2 regions of the Sodalis sp. RH16 genome follow, and region 2 is predicted to be linked to the other one. Evidence: predicted binding sites of a transcription regulator. Region 2 holds the regulator's gene; the other holds the start of a gene.
The links. Region 2 encodes LexA, which represses DNA repair genes until DNA is damaged. Its sites were predicted from a motif close to TNCTGTATGTACATACAGNA; they were not measured.

Region 1 (7,583 bases), 1.4 Mb from region 2:
CGCCAGCCACATGGCAAAAACGAAACCAATCAGGTACATGAGACCGTACCAATGAAGGGCAACCGGACCCACGGAGAAAATCACCGGGTCAAACTGAGGAAAAGCCAGATAATTCGTTGTCATTCATCACCACAACAGAGTTTATTTCAGGGCGTATATACCCGTCGTACGTTGAATTGCAGGTACGTTGGCCTGCCTGCAACTTGGATTATTTAGGGTATCATAGCATAGGGGGTACATTTTTCGCGGCGGACCGGCGGTAAATTTACCCGTCGCTCGTGTACGTTATATTCATTGACGGCGGTATTCAGCGACCGCCGCGAATCAGGCCGCCCAGGCCGCGACGTTCTAAAAATGCCGCCACCTGATGGCGTACGTCAATGGCGTTATGCGCCACCAGTACCCGCTCCGCCAGCTGTTCGGCATCGCTGAGCTCCACGTTGCGCAGCAGATATTTGATTCTGGCCACGGTGCGTCCGTTCATACTCAGGGACCGATAGCCCATGCCGGTGAGCAGCAGTGCCCCCATGGGGTCCCCCGCCATCTCCCCGCACAGGCTGCAATCGAGCCCCAGCCGCCCGCATTCCACGATAATCTTTTGCAGCACCTGCAGCATCGCCGGGTGCAGGCTGTCATACATAGCCGCCACCCGGGTATTGTTACGATCCACCGCCAGCAGATATTGGGTCAAATCGTTGGTGCCCACCGAAATAAAATCCACCCGGTTCACCAGGGAAGATAGCATAAACACCATGGCAGGCACTTCAATCATGATACCCACCCGCAGGGGCGGCAACGCATAGCCCAGCATCTCTTCCACTTCGCGGCCGGCCCGGTCGATCATCCGCCGGGCCTCGTCAATTTCGTCCACGCTTGTGATCATCGGCAGTAAAATGCTGAGGTTGCCGGTGGCCGCATTGGCGCGCAGCATGGCCCGCACCTGGATCAGGAAGATTTCCGGCTGATCCAGGGTAATGCGGATTCCGCGCCAGCCGAGGCACGGGTTCTCTTCGTTGATGGGGGCCATGTAGGGCAGCTGTTTATCCGATCCCACATCCAGGGTACGCAGCGTAACGGATTTGCTGGGAAACAGCTGCAGCATGCCCTGATATTGCGCCACCTGCTCATCTTCCGACGGAAAACCGCTTTGCAGCATAAAAGGGATTTCGGTACGATACAGCCCGACCCCATCCACCCGGTCACCCAGCCGCTGTTCGTGCTCGGCGCTTAGACCGGCATTCAGCATGATTTGGATCCGCTCGCCGCTTTTAAGCCGCGCCGGCTGTTCCACATCATCTTCCGCCAGACGGCTGAGCTCTTTTTCCTCGCTGATGAGGCGCTGATACTCCTGCACCAGCACCGGTTCCGGATCCACCAGCAGCTCGCCGCGATAACCGTCCACCACCAGCAGGCGCTGGTTCAGCAGCAAGGGTTGGATATCCGCGCCCATCACCGTCGGAATGCCCATGGCCCGGACCAGTATGGCGGCGTGGGAATTGGCGGCCCCGTCGCGCACCACCACGCCGACCATTTTACTTTGCGGCACTTCCGCCAGCAGCGTGGCGCTCAGCTCATCGGCCACCAGCACAAAACGGGACGGCCACTGCGTCACGCGCTGGGTGCTGTCGTCCAAATGGAACAGCAGCCGTTGCCCCAATGCCCGTAAATCGTTGGCCCGCTCGCGCATGTAGCTGTCGTTAAGCTGGGCGAACTGTTCGGCGAACTGTTCAATGACATATTTCACCGCCCATTCCGCTACCGATCCGCCGTCGATTTGTGCAAACAGCTCGCGCTTGAGGCGGGCATCGTTAAGCAAATGGGAATAAAGATCGAAGATGGCCGCGCTGTCTTGCTGGGCGCTGGCGTTAAAACGTTTGCTGAAACGGCGAAATTCCGCCGCCGCCTCGCCAAGGGCAAAGGTCAGCCGCTCCCGTTCCAGGGCGCTGTCCAGTGACGACGCCGGAAAGACCTGATCCAGCGACGGCTGGCTGGTATCCACCCAGCCCTGGGCGATAGCCACCCCCGGCGCGGCCGCCAGCGCGCGGATACGTGTCTGGCGATACTGGCCGAACAGGGCGTTCAACTGGGACTGCGAAAGAATGCCGGCCATTTGCGTGGCCAGCGTCACCATAAACGACTCTTCGCTTTCATCGAACTGGCGATGTTCGCGCTGCTGCACCACCAGCACGCCCAGCAGTTGGCGGCGATGGATAATCGGTACGCCGAGGAAGGAACGAAAACGTTCTTCTTTTACGGCGGGGATGTATTGAAAACTGGGATGGGTATGGGCATCGGCCAGGTTGATGGGTTCCGCCAGCCGTCCCACCAGCCCGACGATCCCTTGGTCGAATGCCAGCGTGATGGTGCGCCCGCGCGGTTTCTGTAAACCGCGCGTAGCCATAAGGTAGTAGCAGCGACGATCGTTGTCCGCCAGATAAACCGAGCAAACCTCAGTGTTCATCGCCAGACAGGTTTCATTAACCAGGATATCCAGCGTATCCGACAAACGCGGCGCGGCGGCAACCTTCTCAACGATCTCTCGTAAACGCGTGAGCATGTTCTGCGTAGCTCATCCCCTCTTTCGTCGATAAGCAGGACAAGACCGTTGCGGAGCGCCTTCCTGCAACGGCATGACAGTGGTAGAGAATTCTTTCATGACCCGGCGGTAAACGTCCCTCTTGAACGAAACCACCTGGCGGACAGGGTACCAAAAGCTGACCCAGCGCCAGCCATCAAATTCAGGTGTGCCCCCGCGCTGCATATTGATATCGGCGTCTTGACACATAATCTGTAGCAAAAACCACTTTTGCTTTTGCCCGATACAGACCGGCTTTGTGTCCCAGCGAACCAGCCGCTTTGGCAGTTTGTAACGCAGCCAGTTGCGGGTAGCGGCGAGTATGCGCACATCTTTGCGACTTAATCCCACCTCTTCGAACAATTCACGGTACATTGCCTGCTCAGCGGTCTCGCCGGCATTAATGCCGCCCTGGGGGAATTGCCATGAGTGTTGTCCGTAGCGCCTGGCCCACAAGACCTGTCCGTCACGATTACAGATTACGATACCAACATTCGGGCGGTAGCCATCATCATCGATCACTGGACTACCTCGATTACTTATAGTGCAAACATGACTTGATTGTTTCACATCCCCTCAATAGGGTAAACCACTGCTTTTCAGTAAGTCCGGCCTCAATCGCGGTTTCAGCGGGATTTGGCGGCCAGGTTATCAACAGTTTCGATCCGCGCCGTATGGCTTTATGCACTTTTTCTGTGGATAGTACTGTGCAGAACGCTGAATTAGTAGGGGAAAACTTTTGCCCAACCCTTCGGGAAACGAATTCCCGACGGAGAAATCCTTCGGGATTTCATGCGGCTAGGGATCCCATGCCGCCACGGCGGGATCCATCGGGATCTTGTGGCTTCATTCCGGGGGCCGGTAAGGCTAAAAATCAGTCAATGCTGGTTTTATCCACAATTTAGTGGATAAATCACTGCCATATCGGAACAAACCAGCAATATAACAGGGCGTCAAGGCTGTAAATAGCTACAGTAGTGAGTTTTTATTAAGGTTATCCCATAAATCTGTGGATAACCTGGTGTAAGATCCTGTTCATTGTTCTCCTCTACTGGTGCACAACCCTTTTGCTTACCATTGTAGAGTTCAGATAATGGAATAAAAATAATAGAAAAATCATGCTATTATTAATGGCGTCAATTTATATGATCATTAAATACGGCTCATTGAAAAAGACAGCCTAGTTTTTAAACACCATGCGGATAACACAGCGATGACCCTGCCGTTGGTTTCAACCCTCGTGACGCCGCCGGTCAATGAAGTTGAATTATTGGCCCGCGCCAGTGCCCTGGCGGGTTATACCCTGGGTGAGCTGGCAACCCATGCCGGACTGGTGCTGCCCGCCAATCTCAAGCGCGACAAAGGCTGGATCGGCGTGCTGCTGGAGCGTTATCTCGGCGCCAGCGCCGGCAGCAAACCGGAACAAGACTTTGCCGATATCGGCGTTGAACTCAAGACCATCCCGGTGGATAGCGCGGGAAGGCCGCTGGAAACCACCTTTGTCTGCGTGGCGCCCCTCACCGGCAATAGCGGCGTCACTTGGGAAACCAGCCATGTACGCTATAAGCTGGCGCGGGTGCTGTGGATACCGGTGGAAGGCAGCCGGGATATTCCGTTGGCCGCGCGCCGGGTCGGCACGCCGTTGCTGTGGAGCCCTGACGCCCAAGAAGAGCTGAGGCTAAAGCAGGACTGGGAGGAATTGATGGATCTTATCGTATTGGGGCAGGTGGAAAAAATCACTGCCCGGCACGGCGAGGTTCTCCAGCTGCGTCCCAAAGCCGCTAATAGCCGGGCTCTTACCGCCGCCATCGGCGAATTCGGGCAGCCGATCATGACCTTGCCCAGGGGATTCTACCTGAAGAAAACCTTCACCGGCCCGCTGCTGGCCCGGCATTTCCTGATTTAGACAGTCATTGCCTGCCCGCGGGCATTCAGTATTGTTTATACCCATCATCTTTCACGTTACAGCTGTGTTGGCTGCAGTATGAAATCTTTTGGGTATATACTATTCGTTTAATATTCGTTTAGGTTGTTAACTCTTTATGTTTGATTGGATCCTGGACCCCAACGCGTGGCTGGCGCTGGGCACCCTGACTATCTTGGAAATCGTCCTTGGTATCGACAATATCATTTTCCTTTCTCTGGTAGTCGCCAAGCTTCCCCCTGCCCAGCAAGGCAAAGCTCGCGGCATGGGGCTGTTCGGCGCCATGGTGATGCGGTTATGTCTGCTGGCATCTATTTCCTGGGTGATCCGTTTAACGTTTCCCCTGTTCACCGTTCTGGGCAACGCCATCTCCCTGCGGGATTTGATTCTCATGCTCGGCGGGTTGTTCCTGATTTGGAAATCCAGCAAGGAAATCCACCAGTCGCTGGAAGGGAGCGAAGAGGCGCAAAACAGCCGCGTCAGCTCCTTTACCGGCGCCATCGTGCAGATTATGCTGCTGGATATCATCTTCAGCCTGGATTCGGTGATAACCGCGGTGGGTTTGTCCAATCATCTGTTCATCATGATGCTGGCGGTGGTGATCTCCGTGGGGGTAATGCTGTATGCCGCCCGGCCCATCGGCGAGTTTGTCGCCAGGCACCCTTCCGTGAAGATGCTGGCCCTGTCGTTTCTGATTTTAATAGGCTTCACGCTGATTTTGGAAAGCGTTGATGTTCATGTGCCCAAGGGATACATTTATTTCGCCATGTTCTTTTCGATGGCGGTGGAAGCGCTGAATCTCGCCAGAAGCAAAAAAACCGATCAGGCCGGGCGCTCCGGCTCGGATCTTGAGGGATGAAGGAGTTCTTATGGGGTACCGGGCCCATTGAACAGCTTTTCTTTTGTCTGAAAAGCAGTCTTAAAAAAGCCTGGCAAAGGCATAGCAGCCTGGTGTTTTGCTAAACTTATTGCCTATCCCAACGCTCAATGGACGGAAAATCACAATGAAAAAAAGCATCATGATCTGTTCGGCTATTCTCCTGACGGGTTTACTGTCGGGATGTGCAAGTGATTATGTTATGGCCACCAAAGACGGTCGGATGATTCTGACCAAGGGAAAACCCGAAGTGGATAAATCCACCGGGATGATAAGCTATACCGATGAGCAGGGCAATGAAATGCAAATCAACGGTAATGACGTGTCGCAAATGATCGAACGTTGATTCCCCCCTGGCGATGAATACCCATTGGCCGGGCCGTTTTTGCTTTTCCCCGCGGCCTGGCTTGGTTATAGTCGATTACATCGGAGGAAGATCAACGCCCGCTCTTTTCAGACACTAAGGAACCAGCCTCAATGTATTATCACCGTATCCCCCACAGTTCTCTTGAAGTCAGCGTTCTGGGATTGGGCACCATGACTTTTGGTGAACAAAACACGGAGGCCCAGGCCCATGAGCAGCTGGATCATGCCGTCGCAGCAGGCGTCAACCTGATCGACACGGCTGAAATGTATCCGGTCCCGCCCCGGCCTGAAACCCAGGGACTGACGGAGACTTATATCGGTAACTGGCTGCACAGACACGGCCAGCGGGAAAAAATCATCCTGGCCACCAAAGTCACCGGCCCGTCACGGGGCAATGACGCATCAATCCGGCCACAGCAGATTCTCGATCGCAAAAACATCCGCAAGGCGCTGGACGACAGCCTGCAGCGGCTGCAAACCGATTATGTGGATCTTTATCAGGTGCACTGGCCGCAGCGGGCCACCAACTGTTTCGGCCAACTGAATTACCGCTACACCGATGAAAAGCTGGCAGTGACCATACTGGAAACCCTGGAAGCGCTGAACGAGCAGGTGCGGGCCGGTAAAATCCGCTATCTTGGTATTTCCAACGAGACCCCATGGGGCGCCATGCGTTATCTCCAGCTGGCGGAAAAACACGATCTTCCGCGCATTGTTACGGTGCAGAATCCCTATAGCCTGCTCAATCGCAGTTTCGAAGTCGGCATGGCGGAAATCAGCCAGTTTGAAGGGCTGGAGCTGCTGGCTTATTCCAGCCTGGCGTTCGGCACCCTGACCGGCAAGTACCTCAACGGCGCAAAGCCCGCCGGCGCGCGCAACACCCTGTTCAGCCGGTTCACGCGCTATAGCTCGCCGCACACCCAGCGGGCAATCGCCGAGTATGTCGCCCTGGCGGGACGTTTTGGCCTGGACCCGGCGCAAATGGCCCTGGCGTTTGTACGCCGGCAGCCCTTTGTGGCATCTACCCTGCTGGGCGCCACCACACTGGATCAGTTAAAAAGCAATTTGGCCAGCCTGACGCTGCGGCTGGATGACGAAATCATCGACGCCTTGGAAGAAATCCATCAGCGCTTTACCTTTCCCGCACCCTAATCCCAAGGTCCGGCGGCTTTCTTATCACTTGGAGCCGCCGGTACGGGTGCTTTTACCGGCTCGGGTCGCAAACCACAGCGTCGCTATCGCCGCCGAAAACAGCAGGCCAAAACCCATACCGACCACCACCGCAGGAACATTCAGTTTCACCACCAGCGAATAAAGCCCCAGCATCAGCAGCATGGCGGTATTCTCGCCGAAATTCTGTACGGCGATGGCATTGCCCGCCCCCACGCTCTGTTTGCCGCGATGCTGCAGCAAGGCATTGAGCGGCACGATAAAAAAGCCGCCCAGGATACCGATGAACGCCAGCAGCAGGTAGGATGGCATCAGGTGGTGCTGCAAACTCAGGGCCACCACCACTCCTCCCATGATGACACCCGCCGGCATGCAGCGCCGTACCGTTTCCAGGCTGATGAGTTTCGCCGCCGCCGCGGCGCCGAACACGATGCCTACCGCCACCATGGCATTAAGCATGGTTGGGGTGGCGTTATCGTTGATGCCCAGCGCCACCGGCACCCAGAGCACCAGCAGAAAACGCAGCGTCACGCCGGCTCCCCAGAACAGGCTGGTGCCGATAATGGAAAAACGCGTTTCGCCATCCTGCCAAAGGCTGCGGCAGGCGGCGGTGAAGGCGCCCAGCATCCGGACGGGATGCCAGGAACCGCCGGAGCGCGCCGGAACCAGCC
Region 2 (7,583 bases):
ATCGGCTGTGGGAGGATTTGGCGGTCAAGCATCGCCCTCCCACCGCCTACGCGGCAAAATTCAGCACGCCGTTTTGCATGGCGGTGGGCTTTTTTGACGGCCGGGCCGGACTGGGACAATTCACGCCGGCACGGATTAACGACCCGGCGGTGCTAGCGCTGGCACAAAAAATCCGCTATGAAATCGACCCGCAAAACCCCTACCCGGCCCAGTTCACCGGCCATCTGCGGGCAACGATGAGCGACGGCACCGTTTATGAGCACGTTCAGCCCTGGATGCGCGGCGGCGCACAGCAGCCGCTGTCGCCGGAAGAGCTGGCGGAAAAATTCCGGGATAACGTCCGGCACGGCGGCTGGAATGACAGCCTGTGCGAGGGGATGCTCGCCCTGTTTCAACAGATATTTACTCAAACCGATATAAGATCCCTCGAACGGGGGAGAGTCTGATATTTTTGCAACAACGCCCTGGGGAAAGCCTGATATTTCTCCAACGGGCTTTCTCCTTGCTCTTAATGACGCTTAAAGAAGGCGGATATTGAGTTGAGCAAAAAAAAGGGCATATCGGCGATGGATACCTAAAAGACAGATACAAAAATATATCGCATCTCTTCTATGCCCTATAATAATTTTTAATCAAAAAGGCATCCGTTATTGATAAATTTATTTGCCTATCAATAATCATAAGCATCACGCTGTCGAGTAGCAATGTTGATTTTTAACTGATTAAAAAAAGCAATTACCGGCGTATATCTCATCCTATTCCACTATTCCCACAGCGCCTTCTCCATGGCGTGGCATCACTCCTCTTCCGGCAAATAAAGATCCCTGCCGTTTGCCGCCGGCCTTTGGCATGAAATCCAGCGGCGGCAATACCCTGCCAAGCGTTTTAAACGACCGGAGGTGCGCCGTGCGCAAACCGCGGTTTGGCAGCGAAGTATTAACATTCAATAGCTTTTTTTTGAAAAAAAACTCATTTTGTACCAAATAACTTATATTACGTCCCAATGGCTTCGATGGCGATTTACAAACTGGTCATAATCCTCTATCACATGGATTTAAGGCGTCGCCGTCTTCATTACTGAGTGAAAGGTTGAAGTATGATTATTTACAGCGTGCTTATCGCTTTTATGCTGCTGATTACCATAATCAGCCTGGCTCTGCATTTCAGGGAAAACAGAAAGAGAAAAATCATATTCAACCGAACAAGCAGCCGGTAAACAAATACCGAAGGCACTGTTTTCGTCTTCAAAGGGAATTTATAGAACGAACTAACGCATCCTTCCCCTATCAATAACCATAACTGTAGATATCGCGATTATTATGACAGTGTTTATTCTTGATCCATGCACATACACCAGATATGCGCTGAAAAGCTCTCTTGGCGCAAATGGTGTTAAAGGAAGTATTCGAACACTGGACAGTTTGTCAACATTGAGAAAAAAATGCGAAACAGCATCTCCTTCCATTATTTTTATCAATCAGAATTATTTTCAATATCAGCACAATAATGAGGAGCTCAAGACCGTCATAGAACAGCATCCGGCGACGCTCTTTTTTATCTTTATCGGTAATGAAAGCATAAAATTCTATGATTTTATCCCAATCAAAAAGAATGTCATTATCACTTCAAAATTTATCAAAATCAGCACTATCAATATGATTATCCGTTATTATCTCGATGTCAGAACATGGCTGGATGATAATAACAAACTTGGATTTTCCCCACTGCGCTTTAGTAAAACGGAAGCTGAAGTCCTCACAATGTGGATGTCCGGCTACGATACGTTACATATCTGTTCACATTTGCATATCAAAGAAAAAACCCTTTCCTCCCATAAGATAAATATCAAGAGAAAAACCAGGGCAAGCAACAAACAGGTTATCTATCACCTGATTACCATCGCCAATAGCGTTACGGAAGGCATCAACAGCCACCCTCCCCGGGAAATAAATATGTCGCCACGCCTGACAGCATAAAAGCTCTTCTCTGCCCTGTTTTGCTGACCGTTAGCCGGGAATGCTATAGCCTCGCTCGGCTTACATCCCTAGATTCGGTATTTTATCGTCATCATGATAAGATGATGGATAGATAAGCTACGGGGGTTCCCTATGAAAAGCATGACTAGTTCGCAATTGCTCAGTCAAGCTGAACAATTGTGTGAACAACGGAATGTACGCCTGACGCCGCAGCGGCTCGAAGTATTGCGCCTGATGACGCAGCAGGAGGGGGCAATTAGCGCCTACGATCTGCTTGATCTGTTAAGGGCCTCAGAACCCCAGGCTAAACCGCCGACTATATATCGCGCACTGGATTTTCTCATGGAGCAGGGATTTATACATCGCGTCGAGTCAACCAACAGCTTTGTCTTGTGCCATCATTTTGAAGAGCCTAGCCATACCTCGGCTTTTTTTATCTGCGATCGCTGCGGCCAGGTCACGGAGCAATCCACCGAGGGGATTGAGGAGATTCTACAACGCATGGCCCGGTCAGCGGGTTTTGCCATGCGGCATAACGTGGTGGAAGCCCATGGTTTTTGCCTCAAGTGTTCCGAAGTGCAATCCTGCGATCGGCTGCATAATTGCGGACACGACCATAGCATTGGGATCAAAAAGAGGTAATAGTTAAACAGGTAGGCATTAAAATTTTTAGTAGATTAGTTTAAGGATGTGATTAGGCAGGTGGTACATCCTTGTACCTTTGGGTAGGAACATTAATCTGATTATTCCGGGTAACCAACGTAATAGCGGGCTACCACGTTACATCGCTACCAGCGATATTTATTCTGGGTTTCCCAGTTCGAAACTTCCTTTTCTGCTGCTTCTTTGCCGTAACCATAACGTTCTTGAATTTTACCGATTAACTGGTCACGCTTCCCTTCAACAACGGTCAAATCATCATCGGTGAGTTTGCCCCATTGTTCTTTCATTTTACCCTTGAATTGCTTCCAGTTGCCGCTTGCTTGGTCAGTATTCATTGTAAAACTCCTTCGCTATCGTTTGGTGAGGAATTTTAATCATTAACCTTTTGCAGCGGTTAATGAATAATCGGATTCGTTAAAGAAAACGTCTGACATCGTTAATCTATAAGCTAACCCTATGAGATTAAGTATAGCAGTGCGTTTGGCGAAAGGTTTATTTGGCAGAGGATTTGACGTCATATGGACGGTAATTCCCGCGTTTTTTACCATAAGGCGATATAAAACAGCAGGTAGCGGAGGAAATTAGAGTGACGATAAATGTAACAAAATATGTATAAACTTCACTTGTGCTTTGACGCGGATAGCTGGCGGGAACAGCGATTAATGACGGCAAGTATTGAAGAAAGCGAGGCAAGAAAAGATGCAAAAAGGTTATTGAACGGAACAAAACGACGCGCCACAGCTCCCCCAATAAATCTGCGGCCGCCGAAGCTGATAAAGGACGCCGAAAACCAAACCGGGGGAGAATACGCTACCTAGAGTCACCAACAGATCAAAGCGGGTCCAGACAAAGGCTCAGATCCAATTGCCGTTGCGAATGACACCTACCGCCAATCCTTCGATAGTGAGCTCCTGCTGGCGTAAATCCACCACGATGGGGGAGAAATCACTGTTTTCAGGTAACAGCTCAACGATATTGCCTTGTCTTCTCAGGCGTTTTACCGTCACTTCATCGTTAATCCGCGCGACAATCACCTGGCCATTACGGGCATCCTGCGTTTTGTGCACCGCCAGCAAATCACCATCCATGATGCCGATGTCTTTCATTGACATGCCGCTGACGCGCAGCAAAAAGTCCGCATGGGGTTTGAACAAATCAGGATCGACTTTGTAATGGCTTTCGATATGCTGCTCCGCCAGCAATGGCTCGCCCGCCGCCACGCGGCCAATCAGAGGCAAACCGCTTTCTTCCTCAATGAGTAAACGGATCCCGCGGGAAGCGCCGGAGACAATCTCAATCGCCCCTTTTCGCGCCAGCGCCTTAAGGTGCTCCTCGGCGGCATTGGGTGAGCGAAACCCCAGCTGTTGGGCGATCTCCGCGCGTGTCGGCGGCATGCCGGTTTGCGATATATGATCGCGGATAAGGTCAAAAACCTCTTGTTGTCTGGCGGTTAACGCTTTCATTCCGTCCCCTGTTTGTTTATACAGTCTTCATGTGAGTATATACAGGTCGAGCCCAATTGAAAACCTCATGTGTGGCAAAACGTAATAAAAACGGCTGAATTTAACAACGGTTAAAAGAAGCCATCATCGAAATAGTCGCCACAGCAAGGTTATCCAGACCCAGGCCGCCAATATGATGGCCAGCGCAACCGCAGCCGACCCGAGATCCTTTGCCCGTCCCGAGAGGGGGTGCAGCTCTGGCCCGATGCGGTCCACCACCGCTTCTATGGCGCTGTTTATCGTTTCCATCACCAATACCAGCCACACCGAGCCAATCAATAAAATACGCGAAATAGCGTCGGATTCGAGATAATATGCAAGTACGATGGCAAGGATGGCTATTACCGCTTCCTGCCGAAAAGCCGCTTCATGACGCCAGGCCGCTGATAATCCTTTTAATGAATATCCCATGGCGTTATAGATACGTTTAAGTCCACTGATTTGGTTTGCCATACATTTGCGCGCTTGAGGAAAATTGCGCCCATATTACCGGTTCTTTGCGTTCTCATCACCACAGATCTGTTGCGCAGTTTCTGGTATTCTTGTGCCGCAATGCTAACAAGAGGCTTCACACAGATATGTCAGGTTGGCGTAACATTTATTATGCGTTATTGGATTTGCCAATAAAATTGCTGGTGAGAAGTAAGGTAATCCCCGCGAATCCACGGGAAGAAACCGGTCTGGATCCCATGCGGGCCATGATGTACGTGTTACCTTATAATTCCAAAGCGGATTTGCTTACCCTGCGCGGGCAGTGCTTAAAGCTCCAACTGCCGGATCCGCTGATTCCCCTGGAAATTGACGGGGTAACGCTGCCGCGTTATGTCTTTATTAACGATGGTCCGCGGGTTTTCTCCTACTTCACCGAGAAGCCGGAATCCGTCAAGTTATTCCACAATTACCTGGACTTACACCGTAACAATCCCCAGCTCGATGTACAAATGGTGCCGGTTTCCGTGATGTTCGGACGCGCCCCGGGCCGTGAAGCACAGCCCAACCAACCGGCTCCGCAGCTGCGGCTGCTGAACGGTTTTCAAAAATTCATCGCCATTCTCTGGCTGGGGCGTGACAGTTTTGTCCGCTTTTCCAATCCGCTGTCGATGCGGTACATGGCAACGGAACACGGTACGGATAAGACCATCGCGCAAAAGCTCGCCCGGGTCGCCCGGATACATTTTGCCCGCCAGCGCCTGGTGGCGGTTGGGCCGCGTTTGCCGGTACGCCAGGATCTTTTTAACAAGCTGCTGGCGTCCAAGGCCATTGAAAAAGCCATTGAAGATGAAGCCCGCAGCAAAAAAATCTCCACCGATAAGGCGCAGCAAACCGCCATCCAGCTGATGGAGGAAATTGCGGCGGACTTTTCTTATGAGGCCATACGTTTATCGGATCGGGTATTGAGCTGGACCTGGAATCGCCTGTATCAAGGTCTGCACGTACGCAATGCCGATCGGGTCCGGCAACTGGCCGAAGACGGTCACGAAATCGTCTACGTGCCCTGCCACCGCAGCCACATGGATTATCTGTTGCTGTCCTATGTACTTTATCACCAGGGATTGGTGCCCCCGCATATCGCCGCCGGCATTAACCTGAACTTTTGGCCGGCGGGCCCGATTTTCCGGCGCCTGGGGGCATTTTTTATCCGCCGCACGTTCAAGGGCAATAAACTCTACTCCACCATATTCCGTGAATACCTTGGGGAACTTTTCACCCGCGGCTACTCGGTGGAATATTTTATGGAGGGCGGGCGTTCCCGTACCGGACGCCTGCTGGAGCCCAAGACCGGCACGCTGACCATGACCATCCAGGCCATGCTGCGGGGAGGTAACCGGCCCATCACCCTGGTGCCGATTTATGTCGGCTATGAACATGTCATGGAGGTGGCCACCTACGCCAAGGAATTGCGCGGCGCCACCAAGGAAAAAGAGGGATTTTTGCAGATGGTGCGCGGGTTGCGTAAATTGCGTAATCTGGGCCAAGGTTATGTCAACTTCGGCGAGCCTTTGTCACTGAGCGCCTATCTGAGCCAGAACGTGCCGCAGTGGCGTGATTCCATCGATCCTATCGAAGCCCAGCGTCCCGGCTGGCTGGCGCCGGTGGTGGATGACATCGCCGGCAAAATCATGGTGCGCATCAATAACGCCGCCGCGGCGAATGCCATTAATCTTTGTTCCACGGTACTGCTGGCTTCACGCCAGCGTTCGTTAACCCGGGAACAATTGCTGCACCAACTGAACTGCTATCTGGAACTGATGCGCAACGTTCCCTACGCAGCGGATGTGACCATTCCGGACACCACGGCGGAAGGCTTGCTGGAGCATGCTCTGGCGATGAATAAATTCAGCGTTGAGCAGGACACCATCGGCGACATCATCTATTTGACGCGAGAACAAGCGGTGCTGATGACCTACTACCGGAATAACATCCAGCATTTATTTATCCTGCCGTCGCTGGTGGCCAGCATCATTCTCGGCCATCCCGGTATAGACCGAGAGACGCTATTACGCCATAGCTATCTGCTTTACCCGCTGCTCAAAGCAGAACTGTTTATGCACTATGAAACGGCGGAGATCGGCCCGGTTATCGATGCGCTGATTGAAGAGCTGCTCCGGCAGGGATTGATTATCGAGGAGGCGCGGCAACTCCTGCTCAACCCGGTGCGCGCCCAAACTCTGCAGCTCTTGGCCGCAGGAATAAGGGAAACCCTGCAGCGTTATGCCATTACGTTCTCCTTATTGCGGTTTAACCCTCAAATCAATCGAGGCACGCTGGAGAAAGAGAGCCGGATCATGGCCCAGCGGCTCTCGGTCTTGCACGGTATCAATGCGCCTGAGTTTTTCGATAAGGCGGTGTTTTCCACACTGGTGGCCACGCTGCGCGAAGAGAACTACATCAGCGACAGCGGCGATGCCATTAGCGGAAAGGTGCTTGAAATGAGCGAGATACTCAGCGAGTTGATGACGCCGGAAGTGCATTTGACCATAGAAAGCGCCAGCCTGCTGGTTGCCGCCCCCGGACTGCAACCCCTGCCGTCACCGGCGGAGTAGAATAAGCAGTATATCCCTGGCGGCTTGGCGGAAAGCCGTCAGGGCCGGGCTGTGCGATGTTGTCTGTCGGCTGCAATGCTGGCTGTCGACATAGTTCCGTGAGCTGTGGGCTGCGGATGATTATTTCATCGCCTCGACAAGCAGGCTCAGCGCGATGCCGAGAAAGATCACCATGCCCACCAGGTTATTATTCAAAAAGGCTTTGAAGCACGCCGGCCGTTCACGTCCGGCGATGAGCTTTTGCTGATAAACGAACAGTCCCCCCGCCAGCGCCAATGCGATAAAGAAAATGCCGTTCAATCCCGACCGCCATCCCAGCAAAACCAATAACAGCAGGGTAGCCGCTTGCAATATACCGATGATAAGCCTGTCATAGCGGCCGAACAGGATAGCGGTTG

Region 1: mutH (DNA mismatch repair endonuclease MutH) is a predicted target of LexA. The motif match lies at 3,533-3,552, and genes of this name have one in related genera.

What each region holds. Positions count from the first base shown of each region.
Region 1 is NZ_CP178737.1:2,759,280-2,766,862, reverse strand. Features, by position in the region: gene lgt (prolipoprotein diacylglyceryl transferase) at 1-123, opposite strand, end outside; gene ptsP (phosphoenolpyruvate--protein phosphotransferase) at 308-2,557, opposite strand; gene rppH (RNA pyrophosphohydrolase) at 2,570-3,097, opposite strand; gene mutH (DNA mismatch repair endonuclease MutH) at 3,789-4,481, shown strand; gene ACL2XJ_RS12725 (TerC family protein) at 4,618-5,358, shown strand; gene ACL2XJ_RS12720 (YgdI/YgdR family lipoprotein) at 5,504-5,722, shown strand; gene ACL2XJ_RS12715 (NADP(H)-dependent aldo-keto reductase) at 5,854-6,894, shown strand; gene lplT (lysophospholipid transporter LplT) at 6,919-7,583, opposite strand, start outside.
Region 2 is NZ_CP178737.1:1,375,763-1,383,345, forward strand. Features, by position in the region: gene ACL2XJ_RS06270 (MmgE/PrpD family protein) at 1-446, shown strand, start outside; gene rcsA (transcriptional regulator RcsA) at 1,320-1,976, shown strand; gene zur (zinc uptake transcriptional repressor Zur) at 2,109-2,618, shown strand; gene ACL2XJ_RS06285 (CsbD family protein) at 2,765-2,974, opposite strand; gene lexA (transcriptional repressor LexA) at 3,494-4,102, opposite strand; gene ACL2XJ_RS06295 (diacylglycerol kinase) at 4,226-4,594, opposite strand; gene plsB (glycerol-3-phosphate 1-O-acyltransferase PlsB) at 4,720-7,185, shown strand; gene ubiA (4-hydroxybenzoate octaprenyltransferase) at 7,306-7,583, opposite strand, start outside.